DNA from 2 places in the Actinoplanes sp. NPDC049265 genome. Region 2 is predicted to be linked to the other one. Evidence: riboswitches for the same ligand, from Rfam matches in the RefSeq annotation. Region 2 holds a riboswitch; the other holds the start of a gene.
What was found. A riboswitch is a leader RNA that binds a small molecule or an ion and turns the genes downstream of it on or off. The one in region 2 is predicted to bind cyclic di-AMP.

Region 1 (7,715 bases), on a different contig from region 2:
ATCCATCTGGTGCACGATCACCGACTCCGGCCCGGGCATCCCGGCCCGGTTCCAGCACCCGCCCGAGGTACCCGACACGTTCGACGTCAGCGGCCGGGGCATCTGGCTGGCGCACCGGCTGTGCGACGAGGTGAGCATGGCCACCGGCCCGATCGGCACGACGATCGGCCTGCGAATGGCCTGTTCCGCCGCACACATCACGTCTGACCTGGTCAACGGCGCGTCGTCGGGCGTTTGAAACCTCGGCGCAGCACGCCGGAAACCTGGGGTGCCCCGTTGCGGCGTATCCACACGGCATGACGACTACATTGGGGCGCGTGCTCGGTCTTCCTCCTCACGTAACGGCCTGCCTGTTCGACCTCGACGGCGTGCTCACCAATACCGCCCTGGTCCACAACGCAGCGTGGAAACAGACGTTCGACCTGTTCCTCGAGGACTGGTACGAGAAGCACGACGAGCCGTTCGTGCCGTTCGACTCCGGCGCCGACTATCACCAGTACGTCGACGGCCGGCAGCGCGCCGATGGAGTTCGCACCTTCCTGGCCTCGCGTGGCATCAACCTGCCCGAGGGCAGCCCGGACGACGGTCCCGACGCGGCGACCGTCAACGGCATCGGCAACAAGAAGAACATCCTGGTCCTGGACAAGATCCGGGAGGGCAAGGTGCAGGTCTACCCCGGATCGGTGGACTACCTGCGTGCCGCCCAGGAGGCCGGCCTTCGCCGCGCCGTCGTCTCGGCCAGCGCCAACTGCAAGGACGTCCTCGCAGCGGCCGGCATCTCGGAATACCTCGAGGTCCGGGTGGACGGCGTGGTGGCCCGAGAACGCGGCCTGCCCGGCAAGCCCAAGCCGGACACCTTCCTCTACGGCGCCGAGCTGCTCGGCGTCCCGCGGGAAAACTGCGCCGTCTTCGAGGACGCGCTGGCCGGCGTGGAGGCCGGGCGGGCCGGAGGCTTCGGGATCACCATCGGTGTCGACCGGGTGAACCAGGCCGAGGCTCTCAAGGCGCATGGCGCCGACATCGTGGTTCAGGATCTGTCCGAACTCCTGACGCGGTAGACGCGTACTTTCGCTCAGACTTTTCTCCTTTCTCAGTTCATCGAGAGGCACCACCGTGATCCGTGAACGGGCGTACCCCGTCGATCCTTGGCACATCCGGGAGACCCGGCTGGACCTGAACCTGCTGGCCCAGTCCGAGTCGGTTTTCGCGTTGGCCAACGGGCACATCGGGGTACGCGGCAACTTGGATGAGGGCGAGCCGCACGGCCTGCCCGGCACGTACCTGAACTCGTTCTACGAGCTGCGCCCGCTGCCGTACGCCGAGGCCGGCTACGGTTTCCCGGAGTCCGGCCAGACGATGGTCAACGTGACCAACGCCAAGCTCATGCGGCTGCTGGTCGACGACGAGCCGTTCGACGTCAGGTACGGCGACCTGCGCTCCCACGAGCGCATCCTGGACATGCGGGCCGGCACGCTGGAGCGCGTGGCCGAGTGGGTGTCGCCCTCCGGCCAGGCGATCCGGGTCCGCACCGTCCGGCTGGTGTCGTTCACCCAGCGCGCCGTCGTGGCGATCATGTACGAGGTCGAGCCGCTGGAGCAGAGCGCCCGGCTCATCCTGCAGTCCGAGCTGGTGGCCAACGAGCAGCTGCCGATGAGCAGCAAGGACCCGCGGGTAGCGGCCGTGCTCGACCACCCGCTGCAGGCCGAGGAGATGCTGGAGCAGAAGACCGGTGGCCTGCTCGTGCACCGGACCAAGGCCAGCGACCTGCGGATGGCCGCGGCGATGGAGCACCTGGTCGAGACGCCGGGCAAGCACGCCATCACCACCGAAGGGCACCCGGACTGGCTGCGGACCACCGTCGCCTGCAAGCTCGAACCGGGCCAGAAACTGCGGGTGGTGAAGCTGGCCGCGTACGGCTGGTCCAGCCACCGCTCGCTGCCCGCCGTCCGCGATCAGGTCGGCGGCGCGCTGGCCAGTGCCCGGCTGGACGGCTGGGAGGGGCTGGTCGACGCACAGCGGGAATACCTGGACGCGTTCTGGGACCACTCCGACGTGCAGGTCGAGGGTGACCCGGAGGTGCAGCAGGCGGTCCGCTTCGGGCTGTTCCACACGCTGCAGGCCGGTGCCCGGGCCGAGCAGCGCCCGATCGGGTCCAAGGGCCTCACCGGGCCCGGGTACGACGGCCACACCTTCTGGGACGCCGAGACGTTCGTGCTGCCGGCGCTGACCTACACCCAGCCGGCGGCGGCCGCCGACGTGCTGCGCTGGCGGCACTCGACGCTCGATCTGGCCCGGGAGCGGGCGCAGACGCTGGGCCTGCAGGGTGCGGCGTTCCCGTGGCGGACGATCCGCGGGCAGGAGTGTTCGGCGTACTGGCCGGCCGGCACGGCGGGCTTCCACATCGGCGCCGACATCGCCGACGCGGTCCGACGGTACGTGCAGGCCACCGGCGACTACGACTTCGAGCGTGAGGCCGGCCTGGAACTGCTGGTCGAGACGGCCCGGCTGTGGCGGTCGCTCGGTCACCACGACCGGCATGGGCGCTTCCACATCGACGGCGTCACCGGGCCGGACGAATACACGGCCGTGGTCGACGACAACATCTACACCAACCTGATGGCGCAGCAGAACATGTTCGAGGCGGCCGAGGCGGCCAAGCGCCACCCCGAGGTGGCTCGCCGGCTGGGCGTCGACGACGAGGAGATGGCGTCCTGGCGGGACGCGGCGGCGGCCGTGCACATCCCGTACGACCGGGAGCTGGGCGTGCACCAGCAGTCGCAGGGCTTCACCCGGCTGCAGGAGTGGGACTTCGAGAACACGCCGCCGGAGGCGTACCCGCTGCTGTTGAACTACCCGTACTTCGATCTGTACCGCAAGCAGGTGGTCAAGCAGGCCGACCTGGTGATGGCCATGTACGTGCGGGGCGACGCGTTCACCCCGGAGGAGAAGGCGCGCAACTTCGCCTACTACGACGCGCGTACGGTCCGGGACTCGTCGCTGTCGGCCTGTGTCCAGGCGGTGCTGGCGGCCGAGGTCGGCTTCCTCGAGCTGGCCCACGATTACCTGGGCGAGGCCGCCCTGATGGACCTGCACGACCTGCACCAGAACGCGCGGGACGGCGTGCACGTGGCCTCGCTCGCCGGTTCGTGGATCGCGCTGGTGGCCGGCCTCGGTGGCATGCGTGACTTCAACGGTCAGCTGTCGTTCGCGCCGCGCCTGCCCAGCCGGATCACCAAGCTGGAGTTCTCGCTGCTCTGGCGCGGGCTGCGGCTGCGGGTGAGCGTGACCGCGGACGAGGTGACCTACTCGCTGCGCAACGGGCAGGGCTCGTCCCGGCTGCAGCTGGTGCACCACGGCAAGGATCTCGAGGTCGTCCAGGGCAAGTCGATGACCGTGCCGATCCCGCCGGCCACGCCGACCGGGCCGCCGCCGGAGCAGCCGGCCGGACGGGCCCCGGTGCGCCGGGCGACGAGCGGCTAGAACGGAAGAACCCCGCCTCCGATCGATGGAGGCGGGGTTCTTCGCTGAGGCTCAGAGCATTGACACGTGTACGTGGTCCTCGTGCGTGCTGGGGCCGTGGTAGTTGCTCCAGCCGCGGGTCGGGAACCAGATCTGTTTGTTCCAGATCACGTAGAGGATGCCGAGCCGGTCGGCGTTGCGGACCAGGAACGCCATCAGATCGTTGCCGTACTTCAGTGTGTCGTTGTTGTGGTGCTTGCGGAAGCCCGACTTCTCCAGGGACCAGTCGCAGGCCCGGCCCTTGGGATGCTCGAACGGGCCACCGTCGCGGTGGCAGCCGACGAAGCGGTTGAAGCCCGCCTTCTTTACCTCTTGGTACATGTGCAGGGTGCGCGCGGTGATGCAGCCGCCGGTCGTCGGGTCGTCGACGTTGCAGCTCTGCGGCCCGAAATCGCCGTTCTTGTCACGCGGGGCGGGCGCGGCGACCTTGGACGTGGCGTCCACGAAGCCGCCGGTCAGCGGGCCGCCGACCAGGGCCAGCGCCTTGTCCGCGGCCTCTTTCTGCTTCTGCATCAGCAGCACGTTGTTCTTCTGCTGCTTGACCTCTTGATCGAGGCGCGCCTTGGTCCGGGAGACCTCGTCGATCGCGTCGTTCAGCTCGCGCAGCTTGTTGTCGTTGAGCGCGTTCAGCTCCTCGAGCGAGATCGCCCGGTCGAGGAAGCCGCCGGCGCCGGGGCTGTCGAGCAGGAAGCTGGCCGTCGACAGGCCACCGTTGCGGTACTGCTGGCCGGCGATCTTGCCGACCTGCGGGAGCAGCAGATCACGCCGGGATTCCGCCTGCTTGACCTGGACAGCCAGGTCGAGCTGGGTCTTCGAGGACTTCTGGATCGCGTTCTTGGCGGCCAGGTAGCGGCGACCGGTCGACTCGAGCACGTCCTCGAGCAGGGCGTCCTGCTTGCCCTCATCGGGCGCGGCCGATCCACTCTTGGTTGTGCTGTTTTCGTCACCCGGCTCGGCGCTGGCCGGTGACGCGGGTGCGAAAACCGACATGGTCACAGCGACGAGCGGTGCCAGGGCGAGGACCAGCCACCGGCGTGGGCTTGCCGTCATGCATGTTCCTTCCGTGTATCCACCGGCCGAGTTAGCTGACGGGTTCGGGAGGGAAGCGCTCCCTACCGCGATGGCTCGCGGATTCACCCCAGAGAACGTGGTTCCCCGGCTCGCCTTTCGGGCGATTAGGTGGTGTCCTGCCGGCAACCTGGGGGAGTGCCTCCTGGCAGTGACCGGCGGCCAGCTTACCTGACGAAACGCCCCGCTTCAGCGTGGCGAAGCCGGAAAAGGTGTTATCGGACAACGACTTTACGTGACATTGACTGGTCACGTCCTATCAATGTGAGTCGTTACATTCTCACCATAGTCGAAATAACCGATGGTGCTGGAATGGTGGCGCAGAGTGCGAGGTGGCGAATATCTGATTCGTAGGTATCGTTCCTGTCGGTCAGCGTTATCAAACGGTGATCGCCGCCTAATCGCCACCCGGCGAGCCGGGGACCCAAACCCCAGGCAATGGGGTGAATCCGCGACGGCCCCCCGTCGCGGTAGGGAGCGCTTCCCTCCCGAACCCGTCAGCTAACCCGGCCGGCGGCCGACGGAAGGATGGGCATGAGGCAGAACTCTGTCCGGAGGCGATTGGCGACCGGACTGGCGGTCCTGATCGCGGCCGGCGGGCTCGCGGCCACCACCATGGCGGGCCCGGCCGTCGCCGCGCCGGGCGACAACGGCGACGACGGCGAAGGCGGCTCCAAGTCGCTGATCCAGAAGGTCGAGGACGCGTCCAAGGGCTATGTCGAGGCTAAGGAGGCCCTCGACACCTCGAAGGGGCGGCAGGCCAAGCTGGTCCTGGTGATCAAAAATCTGGACCAGCAACTCGGGCCGAGGCAGGCCGAGCTGGACAAGATCGCCGCACAGAGCTACCGCACCGGCCGTCTCGGGACGATGGGCGCGCTGATCAACGCGTCCGGCGACGGTGGGGCGAACGGCATGCTCGACCGGGTGCAGACCCTGCAGACCGTGGCGATCAAGCAGGATGCCGCGCTGCGGGACCTCAAAGACACCCGGGACCAGCAGGTGCGGGCCAAGACCTCGATCGACACCGAGATCGCCGACCAGCAGAAGCAGCTGACCGTGATGGCCAAGCGCAAGAGCCAGGCCGAAGCCGCGCTCAAGGCGGCCGGGCAGGGTCAGGACGCCGGCTCGCCGGGCGGCGGCGGCAAGAGCGCCAAGGCCAGCCCCGGCGGCAACCTCAGTGGCGGCTGCACGGTCAACGACCCGACCAGCGGCGGCTGCATCACGCCGCGTCTGCTGCACGCCATGAACGAGGCCAAGAAGGCCGGATTCACCCACTACGTGCACTGCTGGCGAACACAGAACAGCGGTGAGCATCCGAAGGGCCGGGCGTGCGACTTCGCCGCCGACAAGGGTGGATTCGGCGGCGTCGCCTCGGGTAGCAGCCGGACGTACGGCAACAATCTGGCCAACTACTTCATCAACAACTCGAGCACGCTCGGTGTGTTGTATGTCATCTGGTTCAAACGGATCTGGCTGCCCAGCAGTGGCTGGAAGTCGTATTCCGGCGCGGGTGGCGACCCGTCCAGCGACCACACCAACCACGTGCACCTGTCGGTGAAGTAACACCGGCCCCCGAAGGGGTACGGAGCCTACTTACTCATGTAGGCGCCGTACTCCTTCAGCACGTCCTCGGTCGGGCCGTCCGCCCTGATCACGCCCGACTCCAGCCAGATGCTGCGCTCGCAGGTGTCCTTGATGGTTCCCTCGCTGTGCGAGACCAGGAACACCGTGCCGGCGTCGGCGCGCAGGTCGCGGATGCGCTGTTCGCTGCGCCGGCGGAACCGGGCGTCACCGGTGGCCAGCGCCTCGTCGATCAGCAGCACGTCGTGCTTCTTGGCCGCCGAGATGGAGAACCGCAGCCGGGCCGCCATACCGGAGGAGTAGGTCCGCATCGGCATCGTGCTGAACTCGCCGCGCTCGTTGATGCCGGAGAAGTCGACGATCTCCTTGACCTTGGCCTTGGCCTCGGCCGGGGACATGCCCATGGCCAGGCAGCCGAGCAGCACGTTGCGCTCGCCGGACAGGTCGTTCATCAGGACCGCGTTCACGCCCAGCAGCGACGGCTGCCCGGCGGCGTAGACCGCGCCACGCTCGGCCGGCATCAGCCCGGCGATCGCCCGCAGCAGCGTGGACTTGCCGGAGCCGTTGCTGCCGACCAGCCCGACCGCCTCGCCCTTGTAGGCCACGAAGCTGACGCCCTTGATCGCGTGCACCTCGCGGATGTTCGCCATCTTGGTCCGGGTCACGATCCGCTTGAGGCTGGCGATCGGCGAGCCGGTCCCGGAGGCCGGCGAACCATGCACCTTGTAGACCACGTGCGCGTCGTCGACGATGACGGTGGGAACGCGCTCCCCGGTGGGGTCAGCCACGGCCGTAGCCCTTCTCTCCGCGCCAGAAGTAGACGATGCCGACACTGAACATGACCGCGGCCCAGACCAGGGCCTCGATCCAGAGCTGGGTCAGCGGGCTGGCCAGCTTGACGTCTTCCATCAGCGAGTGCCGCATCAGCTCGATGAAGACGAGCATCGGGTTGGCCTCGATGATCCACAGCTTCCACCCGTGCAGATGGTCGGTGAACCGCTGGACCGGGTAGAGCACGGCCGAGCCGTACATCCAGACCCGGATGAAGAACGGGACCAGCTGGCGGATGTCGGTCAGCTTGGAGCCGATCCGGGCCCCGGCCAGCGCCAGCCCGCAGTTGAACGTGGCCAGCAGCACGAGGATCACCGGGACGAACAGCCATTCGACGGTGATCGGCTCACCGGTGAGCAGCACGATGATGACCAGCACGGTCATCGAGGCCATCATGTTGCGCACCTCGATCAGCAGGATCGAGATGGGCAACGCGGCCCGTGGGAAGTGCAGCGCCCGGATCAGTCCCAGGTTGCCGTGGATCGAGCTGATGCCCGCCTGCGTGACCGTCTGGGTGAATCCGAAGAGGAAAACACCGGTGCAGAGGTACGCGATGAAGTTGGAGACGTCGCGACCGTTGGTGTTGAGCAGGACGCCGAAGATCAGGTAATACACCGCAGCGTTCAGGATCGGTGTCATGACCTGCCACAACGTGCCCAGCTTGGTCTGGCCGAACGACGATGTGATGCGGGCGGCCGAGTAGGCCGTGATGAAGT
Region 2 (7,715 bases):
GCACGAGATCTCCAGGACGCCGCTGCTCGACGCCGCACGAGAGGTCGAGCTGTCCAAGTCGATCGAGGCGGGCCTGTACGCCGAACACCTCCTCGACGTCAACGAGATCCGCCGTGGCATCAGCCGCGAGGAGCTCGAGCGTCTGGTGACCGAGGGCTCTCGGGCCAAGGATCTGTTCATCCGGGCCAACCTGCGACTGGTTGTGTCGATCGCCCGGCGGTACGTCCGCTCGGGCATGCCGATGCTCGACCTGATCCAGGAGGGCAACACGGGCCTCGTCCGCGCGGTCGAGAAGTTCGACTACGAGCGCGGCTACAAGTTCTCGACGTACGCGACGTGGTGGATCCGCCAGGCCATCAGCCGGGCCATCGCCCAGCAGGAGCGCACCGTGCGCCTGCCCGTGCACCTGGTCGAGGACGTCAACCGGATGCGTAACGTCACCCGCCAGCTCGTCCGCGAGCTCGGCGCCGACCCCGAGCCCGAGCAGATCGCCAAGGCCCTCGGCGTGACCGTCGAGCGGGTCGGCGAGCTCACCCGCTGGGCCCAGGACACGGTCTCGCTCGACACCCCGGTCGGCGACGACGGTGACACCAACCTCGGCGACCTGGTGGCCGACAGCGACGCCCCCTCGCCCGAGGAGATCGTGCTGACCGCGCTGGAGCGGTCGCGGATCGAGGGCCTGCTCAACCACCTCGACGACCGGTCGGCCGGCATCATGCGGGCCCGGTACGGCCTGGAGGACGGCCGTGAGCACTCGCTGACCGAGGTCGCCTCCCGGTTCTCGCTCTCCCGCGAGCGGATCCGTCAGCTCGAGATCCAGGCGCTCGGCCGGCTGCGCGAGCTGGCCCGGGCCGAGGGCCTGCAGGCCGCCTGATCGTTCACCCACCGGCCCGGTTCCCGTCGAGGGAGCCGGGCCTTTCTCAACCCCTTCAGATCAAGACCCATGTCGTAGCTGAGTGGGTGGTGCGGACCGCTGCTCCCGCCGAGGGTCGCTTCGCTCCACGTGCGAGATCTGGTTGCGCCCCAAACACCCGGTGGTAGGGCTACCACCGGGTGTTTGGGGCTGTTCTGTGTGCCGGGCAAATTCAGTGGTAGCTCTGAGCGGTGCGGTGTTCGGGCCTGGCATGCCGCTCAGGGCTGCCACTGGAATTTGGGAACGAAGAAGCCCGGCACCCTGTGCGGGGCCGGGCTTCTCGTCGGTGCTGCTGGTTAGCGGACCCGGCCGTAGCCGGTCGGGGTCATGATGTTCATCGAGCGTTTCTTCACCGGTTCACCGGCATGCGAGGCGTCAATGATCATTCCGCCGCCGACATAGAGGCCGACGTGTCCACCATTGCGATAGAACACGAGGTCGCCGGCTTTCAGCTCGCCCTTGCTGATCCGCGCGGTGGCACCGATCTGGGCGGCCGCGTTGTGCGGCAGCGACTTGCCCGCCGCGCGCCAGGCCGCCGAGGTCAGGCCGGAGCAGTCGTAGCCGTTCGGCCCGTCGGCGCCGTACACGTACATCACGCCGATGGCGTTGTACGCGAAGGCCACCGCCTTGCCCGCGGAGCCGGCGATCTGCGGGATCGTGCCGGTGTACTTGCTGCCCGGCGACGTCGGGGTGCCGTTGGCGGCGGTCCGCATCGCGTACAGCTTCTTGAGATCGGTCTCGATCTTCTTCTTCCGCTTGGTCAGCTCGTTCAGCTGCGCGCTCTGCTTGGTCTGCGCGCCCTTGAGAGCGGCCTGGCGGCTGTCGTAGTTCTGGGTGGTCGCCGTGTAGTTGTCGATCTTGCGCTGACGGTCACGCGTCATCTGGTCGAGCACGCTCACGCGGTCGAGCAGGTCGCCGGGGCCCTCGAGCACGATGTTCATCGTGCCGACGTCACCCTGCTTGTACGACGTGTTGGCGATCTTGCCCATCTCGACCTTGGCCACCTCGAGCGCGGCCTTGGCCGGCCCCAGCGACTTGGTCAGGGTGACCTGGTCGTTCTCGGTCTTGGTGAGATCGATCTTCATGGCGTTGTACGACTCGACAACGTCCTCGAGATCGTCCGACGCCTTGGCGATCTTCTTGTTGATCTCCGTCTTGGACGGTTCCGCGTGCGCGGCCGTCGCGGCGGTACCGGTCAGCGCCAGCGCCATGAGGGCGACGGCGACGACCCGGAACCTCGTGCGGGCGTGTGACAACGCTGAGAGGCCTTTCTTCCGCTTTTGCCGCCTACCGGGTTAGCTGACGGGTTCGGGCGGGAAGAAGGCCCTACCGCTGGTTCGCGGATTCACCCCGGGTGCTCGGTTCCCCGGCTCACGAGTGGCGTCCACGCCGGGCCGGACTGGGGGTGACCACGGCTTGGCCGCCGATCAGACTCGGCAGCGCCGGCTCGGCGCCACCGGAGGGTGTGGCTGCGGACCGAACCAACCGCATTAACTTATCGATGGATCGCAGGAAAGCAAGTTCTGTAAGAGTTACTTAAGCAACTGACTTCGCCGCGTATTTCTATGAATTCAATGCGTGACCCTCGGTGGCGGAATCGGACTTTTCGGAATGAGTGCCGATCCAATTGCGGCTGACCTTTCGCTCCGCCCAGAAGGACAGGAACGGGATCGTCCCGGCCAGCATCACCAGCAGCATCCGGGTCAGCGGCCAGCGCACGCGCCGGCCCAGGTCGAAGGTGGCCAGCACGTAGAGGATGAAGAGGAAGCCGTGGGCCGGGCCGACCGTGGCGACCACGGTGTCGTTGTCGCCCAGATATTTCAGTGGCATGCCCACCAGGACCAGGACGATCAGGACCACGCCGACGATGTAGGCGATGATCCGGTAACGGGTGAGTGCTCCCTGCACGATGCTGTCCTTACCTCTGTGGTCCGGGGTAGTCGCCGGGGCGAGCGCCGGGATGGGCATTCAGCCACGCCAGATAGTCGTTGTACGCCACCAGCTCGGGGTCGTCGTCGCCGGGCTCGGCGGCCGGGCGGGACGGCACCCGGATCGGGCGGCCGACGGTAACAGGCGAATCTGGGAGCTTTTCCGGCTTCCGCTCCGGTTTCGTGGCCAGCTTCACCTCGCGCCACCACAGGAAGACGACGAAGCCGGCGAAGACCGGCCACTGGAACATGTAGCCCCAGCTCAAGGCGTTGCCGTCGGCGGCGCGGGTGTATTGCCACCAGCCCAGCACAAGGAACGCCACCACGAGAACGAGCGCGACCACGTGGCGGAGAATCCACGCCGGGGTCAGCAGCCCTTTCATACCCGCCAGGGTAGACGCGCGGGTTTCAGGTCTGGCCGCGCGGGCAACGCTGAGTGCTATGAGCGATCGGAGCGTGGAGATTTCGGAGGTCGGCATCGACCCGGCCGGGCTCGCTGACGACGACCTGATCCGGGAACTGGCCAGCCTGCATCGGACCCGGCTGGACACCCTGCGATACGGACCCGACGCGGCCCTGGACAACCACCTGCGACGGACGGCCGAACTGGAGACCGAGTACATGGCCCGGCACCCCGGCCGCGAGGTCGACCCGAGCCGGCTGACCCAGAAGCCCTGAGGTTGTGGTCTGGGTCACATTGCCTGCTGGAATCCCGGTAGGCGGCCGACGGTTGTGTACGGATGTCGGTGTGTTCAGTGTCCCCGGGCCTCACCCATTGCCTGCACGGAATACCGTTCGGCTGGAGCCGTGTTGAGCCACTCGCCGCGAGGCGACATGCACACCGACACCCATGCGCCGCCCCTGGGGTTCCCGGGGGCGGCGCATTACGTATCCGGCCTGTGGGTATTTGGACCTTCATGAACGATCCTCGTACCGAAGAACGCGCCGCCGACCTGCTGCCGGAAGAGCGCGCCGCGGGCAGCGCCGACCCCCAGGCCCAGGCCGAGGCCATCCTGGCCGACTCCGACGAGCGCGAGTACGCCCCGGAACCCATCGAAAACCGCACCTCGGGAGAGACGGTCGGACCATCCGAAAGGCCCGAAGGCACCCGGTAGAGGCACAAAACTTTCGTGTCCGCCTCCGAACGTGGGAGGATCCGACGCGTGCCCGCACCCCGACGGAGCGCTGAGCGCGCCGGTCAGCGGTCCACGCCGCCGGCGGCCGCTGCCTCCGCCCCTAACCAGACACGTCGCACGGCCCGTCCCCGCCACCCGGGACAGGGCGCCGGTGCCCCGAACGCGGGCCCGGTCCACCACACCGAGACGGATCACGTCATCCCAGCCCATCCGAACGCCCCAGCCGTCGGCGCCGCGCTGCCCGCTCCCCGGGACGCGGCCGACCTGACCGTGGTCGTACCCGCACAGGAAATCGTCCTTCCGTCCGCACCCGAAGTCGTACCGGCCCCCGAGCTCCTGCTCCCGGCCGCGCCCGACGTCGTCATCCCCTCCGAGGTGGTCCGGCCGGGCGGACCCGGGGCGCTGGCCGTGCCCGACACCGGTGCGGTCGAGGTGGCCGGGCTGCTGCACGAGCTGTCGGCGCGGCTGCTGTCGGCCGACAACGTGGCCGAGGCACTGGACCGGCTGGCCGTGTTCACCGCCGGGGCGGTGCCCGGAGCGGTCCGCTGCTCGGTCGCGCTGATCACCGAGGGGCAGGGGACAAGCCTCACCGCCTCGGGCAGTGACGGCCGCGGGGTCGACGACTGCCAGTTCGAGACCGGCGAGGGGCCCGGGCTGGAGGCCGCGCGTACCCGAGCCTTGGTCTTGACCCAGGATCTGCCCAACGACCCGCGCTGGCCGGCCCTGGCCGACTGCGCCCGCGACGAGGACGTGCACGCGGTGGCGGCCATCCCGCTGGACGTGCAGCGGACGTCGGTCGGGGCGCTGAGCCTCTACATCCGGCGGCCGCAGGGCATCGTGCCGGACATGCTGCTCACCGCCATGGCCATCGTCAACCAGGCCGAACTCCTGCTGGGCGAGATCGCCCGCCGCGACGCCCTGAGCGAGGGCGCGACGGTCGACCGGGCCATCGGCGTGATCATCGCGCAGCGGGGGTGCGGTGTCCGTGAGGCGTACGACGTTCTTCAGGAGACGGCCCAGCGCCTAGGGATGGATCGGCAGGCGGTGGCCGAGCGCCTGATCGCCGCGGCCGCCCGCGCTCGCGACCCGCGCTGATCGCCTCGGGGGCCGACCTCGAAGGCGTCGCTTTTTTCGTGCGAGGGCGCGGAGGCGGCGTGCCGCTTGGGTCGCGCGAAGGATAGCGGAGACGGCCGTGCGGCTCGGGACGCGGAAACGCGTGCGGCTTGGGTCGCGCGAAGGACGCGGAAACGCGTGCGGCTTGGGTCTCGCGGAGGATAGCGGAGACGGCCGTGCGGCTTGGGTAGCGCGAAGGGCGCGGAGAAGACTCCGCGCCCTTCGTCGTCGGGCGGTGCGTGCGGCCTCTGAACGAAACTGTTTCGTTTCGCTGAGGGCGGCCGTCAGTGCTTTTCGGCGCTGACCGGCTCACCTTCGCCGCCGGTCGAGGGCGCGGCGCCGTTGCCGTTCTGGGCGGCGTGCGTGGGCACGTGATGCGTGTCCGGCGCGCGATCGGCGGACTCGTGGGCGCCGCCACTCGACGCCGGGCCACCTTCCGCCGTGCTGGTGGCCGGGCCGCCAACGACCGCGCCGGTGGCTGAGCCGCTATCGGCGGTGCTGGTGGCGCTGCCGACGACCGCGCCGGTGGCTGGGCCGCCGTTGGCCGTGCTGATGGCTGGGCCGCCGTCGGCCGTGCTAGTCGCCGCCGCGGCTTCGGCTGCCTCGGCGTCGGCCCGTTGCTGCTGGGCCGAGCGCTGGGCGAGCGGGATCTCCGGCAGGAAGAACACCACGACCAAGCCGATGATCATGACGGCCAGGGCCATCAGGAACACGATCTGGATGCCGTCGGAGAAGCCGACCTTGAAGGGGTGGGCGATGACCTCCGGCAGCCGGCTGAGGAACGAGGTGTCCTCGAGCGCGCCGCCGCCCTGCGCCTGCTGCAGGGTCTGTGCCGCCTGCGGGTTGGAGGCGAGTGTCTGCTGGAACTCGGGCGTGCTCTGAGCCGTACGGAAAGCGTCGCTGATCTTGCCTGGCAGCACGTTGAACAGCACCGACAGGAAGACCGCGGTGCCCAGCGTGCCACCCATCGAGCGGAAGAACGCCACCGAGCTGGTCGCGACGCCGATCTCGCGCGGGCTCACCGCGTTCTGCACGGCGGTGATCATCGGCTGCATGTTGCCGCCCAGGCCGAGGCCCATCAGCACCATGATCAGCATGGTCTTCCAGAGCGGGGTGTCGGCGCCGATCGTGGCGAACAGGGCCAGCGACGCGGCCATCAGGATGCTGCCGACGATCGGGAAGATCCGATACCGGCCGGTTCGGGCGATGAGCTGGCCGGACAGGATCGAGCCGGACATGATGCCGACCACGAACGGGATCATCTGCAGGCCGGCCGCGGTGGCGGTCGAGCCCTTGACGATCTGCAGGTACAGCGGGACGGTCATCAGGCCGCCGAACATGGCCATGCCGAGGATGGTGCTGGAGATCGAGGAGACCGCGACCGTACGGTTGCCGAACATCCGCAGCGGCAGCAGCGCCTCCTCCTTGTAGGCCCGTTCGGCCAGCACGAACGCGACCAGGCCGACCGCGCCGATCACGTAGCAGAGGATCGCCCGGCCGGAGTCCCAGCCCCAGGTGCGGCCCTGCTCGGCCACGGTCAGCAGCGGCACCAGGCCGACGATCAGGGCGAGCGCGCCGGGCCAGTCGATGCGGTGGCTGACCCGGGTGTGTGGCAGGTGCAGGACCCGGGCCACGACGATCATGGCGGCGATGCCGATCGGGACGTTCAGGTAGAACACCCAGCGCCAGCCGTCGATCCAGAGCAGCTTGTCGGCGCCGGCGAAGAAGCCGCCCAGGATCGGGCCGATGACGCTGGCGGTGCCGAAGACGGCCAGGAAGAGGCCCTGGTATTTGGCGCGTTCGCGGGGCGGGACGATGTCGCCGATGATCGCCAGCGCGAGGGACATCAGGCCACCGGCGCCGATGCCCTGCACGGCGCGCGAGCCGGCCAGCCAGTACATGCTCTCGGACAGGCCGCAGAGCATCGAACCGACGATGAAGATGCCGATCGCGAAGAGGAAGAACGGCCGCCGCCCGTAGATGTCGGAGAGCTTGCCGTACAGCGGGGTCGAGATCGTCGAGGTGATCAGGAACGCCGTGGTGGCCCAAGCTTGCAGGTCGAAGCCGTTGAGGTCGTCGGCGATGGTCCGCGTGGCGGTGGCCATGATCGTCTGATCCAGGGCGGCCAGGAACATGCCCATCATCAGCCCGGCCAGGATGGTCAGGATCTGGCGGTGGGTGAATTCGGCCGACCGGGCGGCGGGTCCGCTCGCCGGCGCGGTGCTGGTGTTACTCACGCGATCTCCCGTGATGTCGCGGCCGAGTCACTGCGCAGGAGCGTCTCGACTGAGTTGTTGAATTCGGCGAACAGGCCGGTGAACAGGTCGGCCTGCTCGGGCGGCCAGTCCTGCAGGACACGTCCGACGAGCGCCTTGCGGGCCTCGCTCAGTCGCGTGCACGCGGCCAGGCCGGCCTCGGTGACCGCCAGCCGGGAGGCCCGGCCGTCGGAGGGGTCGGCCTCGCGTCGGGCGAGCCCGGCCTTGACCAGCTGTGCCGCCTGCCGGCTGACCGTTGAAGGGTCGGCCTGCTTGGCCTCGGCGAGGTCGGTGACCCGCATCGGGCCGTGGTGACACAGCGGGAACAGCAGCATCAGGGCGGAGAACTCAGCGCCGAGGTCCCCGACGT

Region 1: linked by a shared signal. The riboswitch ahead of ACGFIO_RS15465 (coiled-coil domain-containing protein) and the one ahead of ACGFIO_RS32935 (NlpC/P60 family protein) in region 2 are both predicted to bind cyclic di-AMP.

The regions. Positions count from the first base shown of each region.
Region 1 is NZ_JBICSP010000005.1:194,934-202,648, reverse strand. It holds gene ACGFIO_RS15480 (ATP-binding protein) at 1-238, shown strand, start outside; gene ACGFIO_RS15475 (HAD family hydrolase) at 318-1,058, shown strand; gene ACGFIO_RS15470 (glycoside hydrolase family 65 protein) at 1,114-3,480, shown strand; gene ACGFIO_RS15465 (coiled-coil domain-containing protein) at 3,532-4,569, opposite strand; cyclic di-AMP (ydaO/yuaA leader) riboswitch at 4,573-4,711, opposite strand; cyclic di-AMP (ydaO/yuaA leader) riboswitch at 4,972-5,119, shown strand; gene ACGFIO_RS15460 (coiled-coil domain-containing protein) at 5,122-6,150, shown strand; gene ACGFIO_RS15455 (ABC transporter ATP-binding protein) at 6,177-6,956, opposite strand; gene ACGFIO_RS15450 (ABC transporter permease) at 6,949-7,715, opposite strand, start outside.
Region 2 is NZ_JBICSP010000017.1:100,002-107,716, reverse strand. It holds gene ACGFIO_RS32940 (RNA polymerase sigma factor RpoD/SigA) at 1-874, shown strand, start outside; gene ACGFIO_RS32935 (NlpC/P60 family protein) at 1,210-2,124, opposite strand; cyclic di-AMP (ydaO/yuaA leader) riboswitch at 2,184-2,306, opposite strand; gene ACGFIO_RS32930 (DUF3817 domain-containing protein) at 2,477-2,821, opposite strand; gene ACGFIO_RS32925 (hypothetical protein) at 2,832-3,224, opposite strand; gene ACGFIO_RS32920 (DUF6158 family protein) at 3,283-3,519, shown strand; gene ACGFIO_RS32915 (hypothetical protein) at 3,759-3,956, shown strand; gene ACGFIO_RS32910 (ANTAR domain-containing protein) at 4,005-5,072, shown strand; gene ACGFIO_RS32905 (MDR family MFS transporter) at 5,375-7,327, opposite strand; gene ACGFIO_RS32900 (MarR family winged helix-turn-helix transcriptional regulator) at 7,324-7,715, opposite strand, start outside.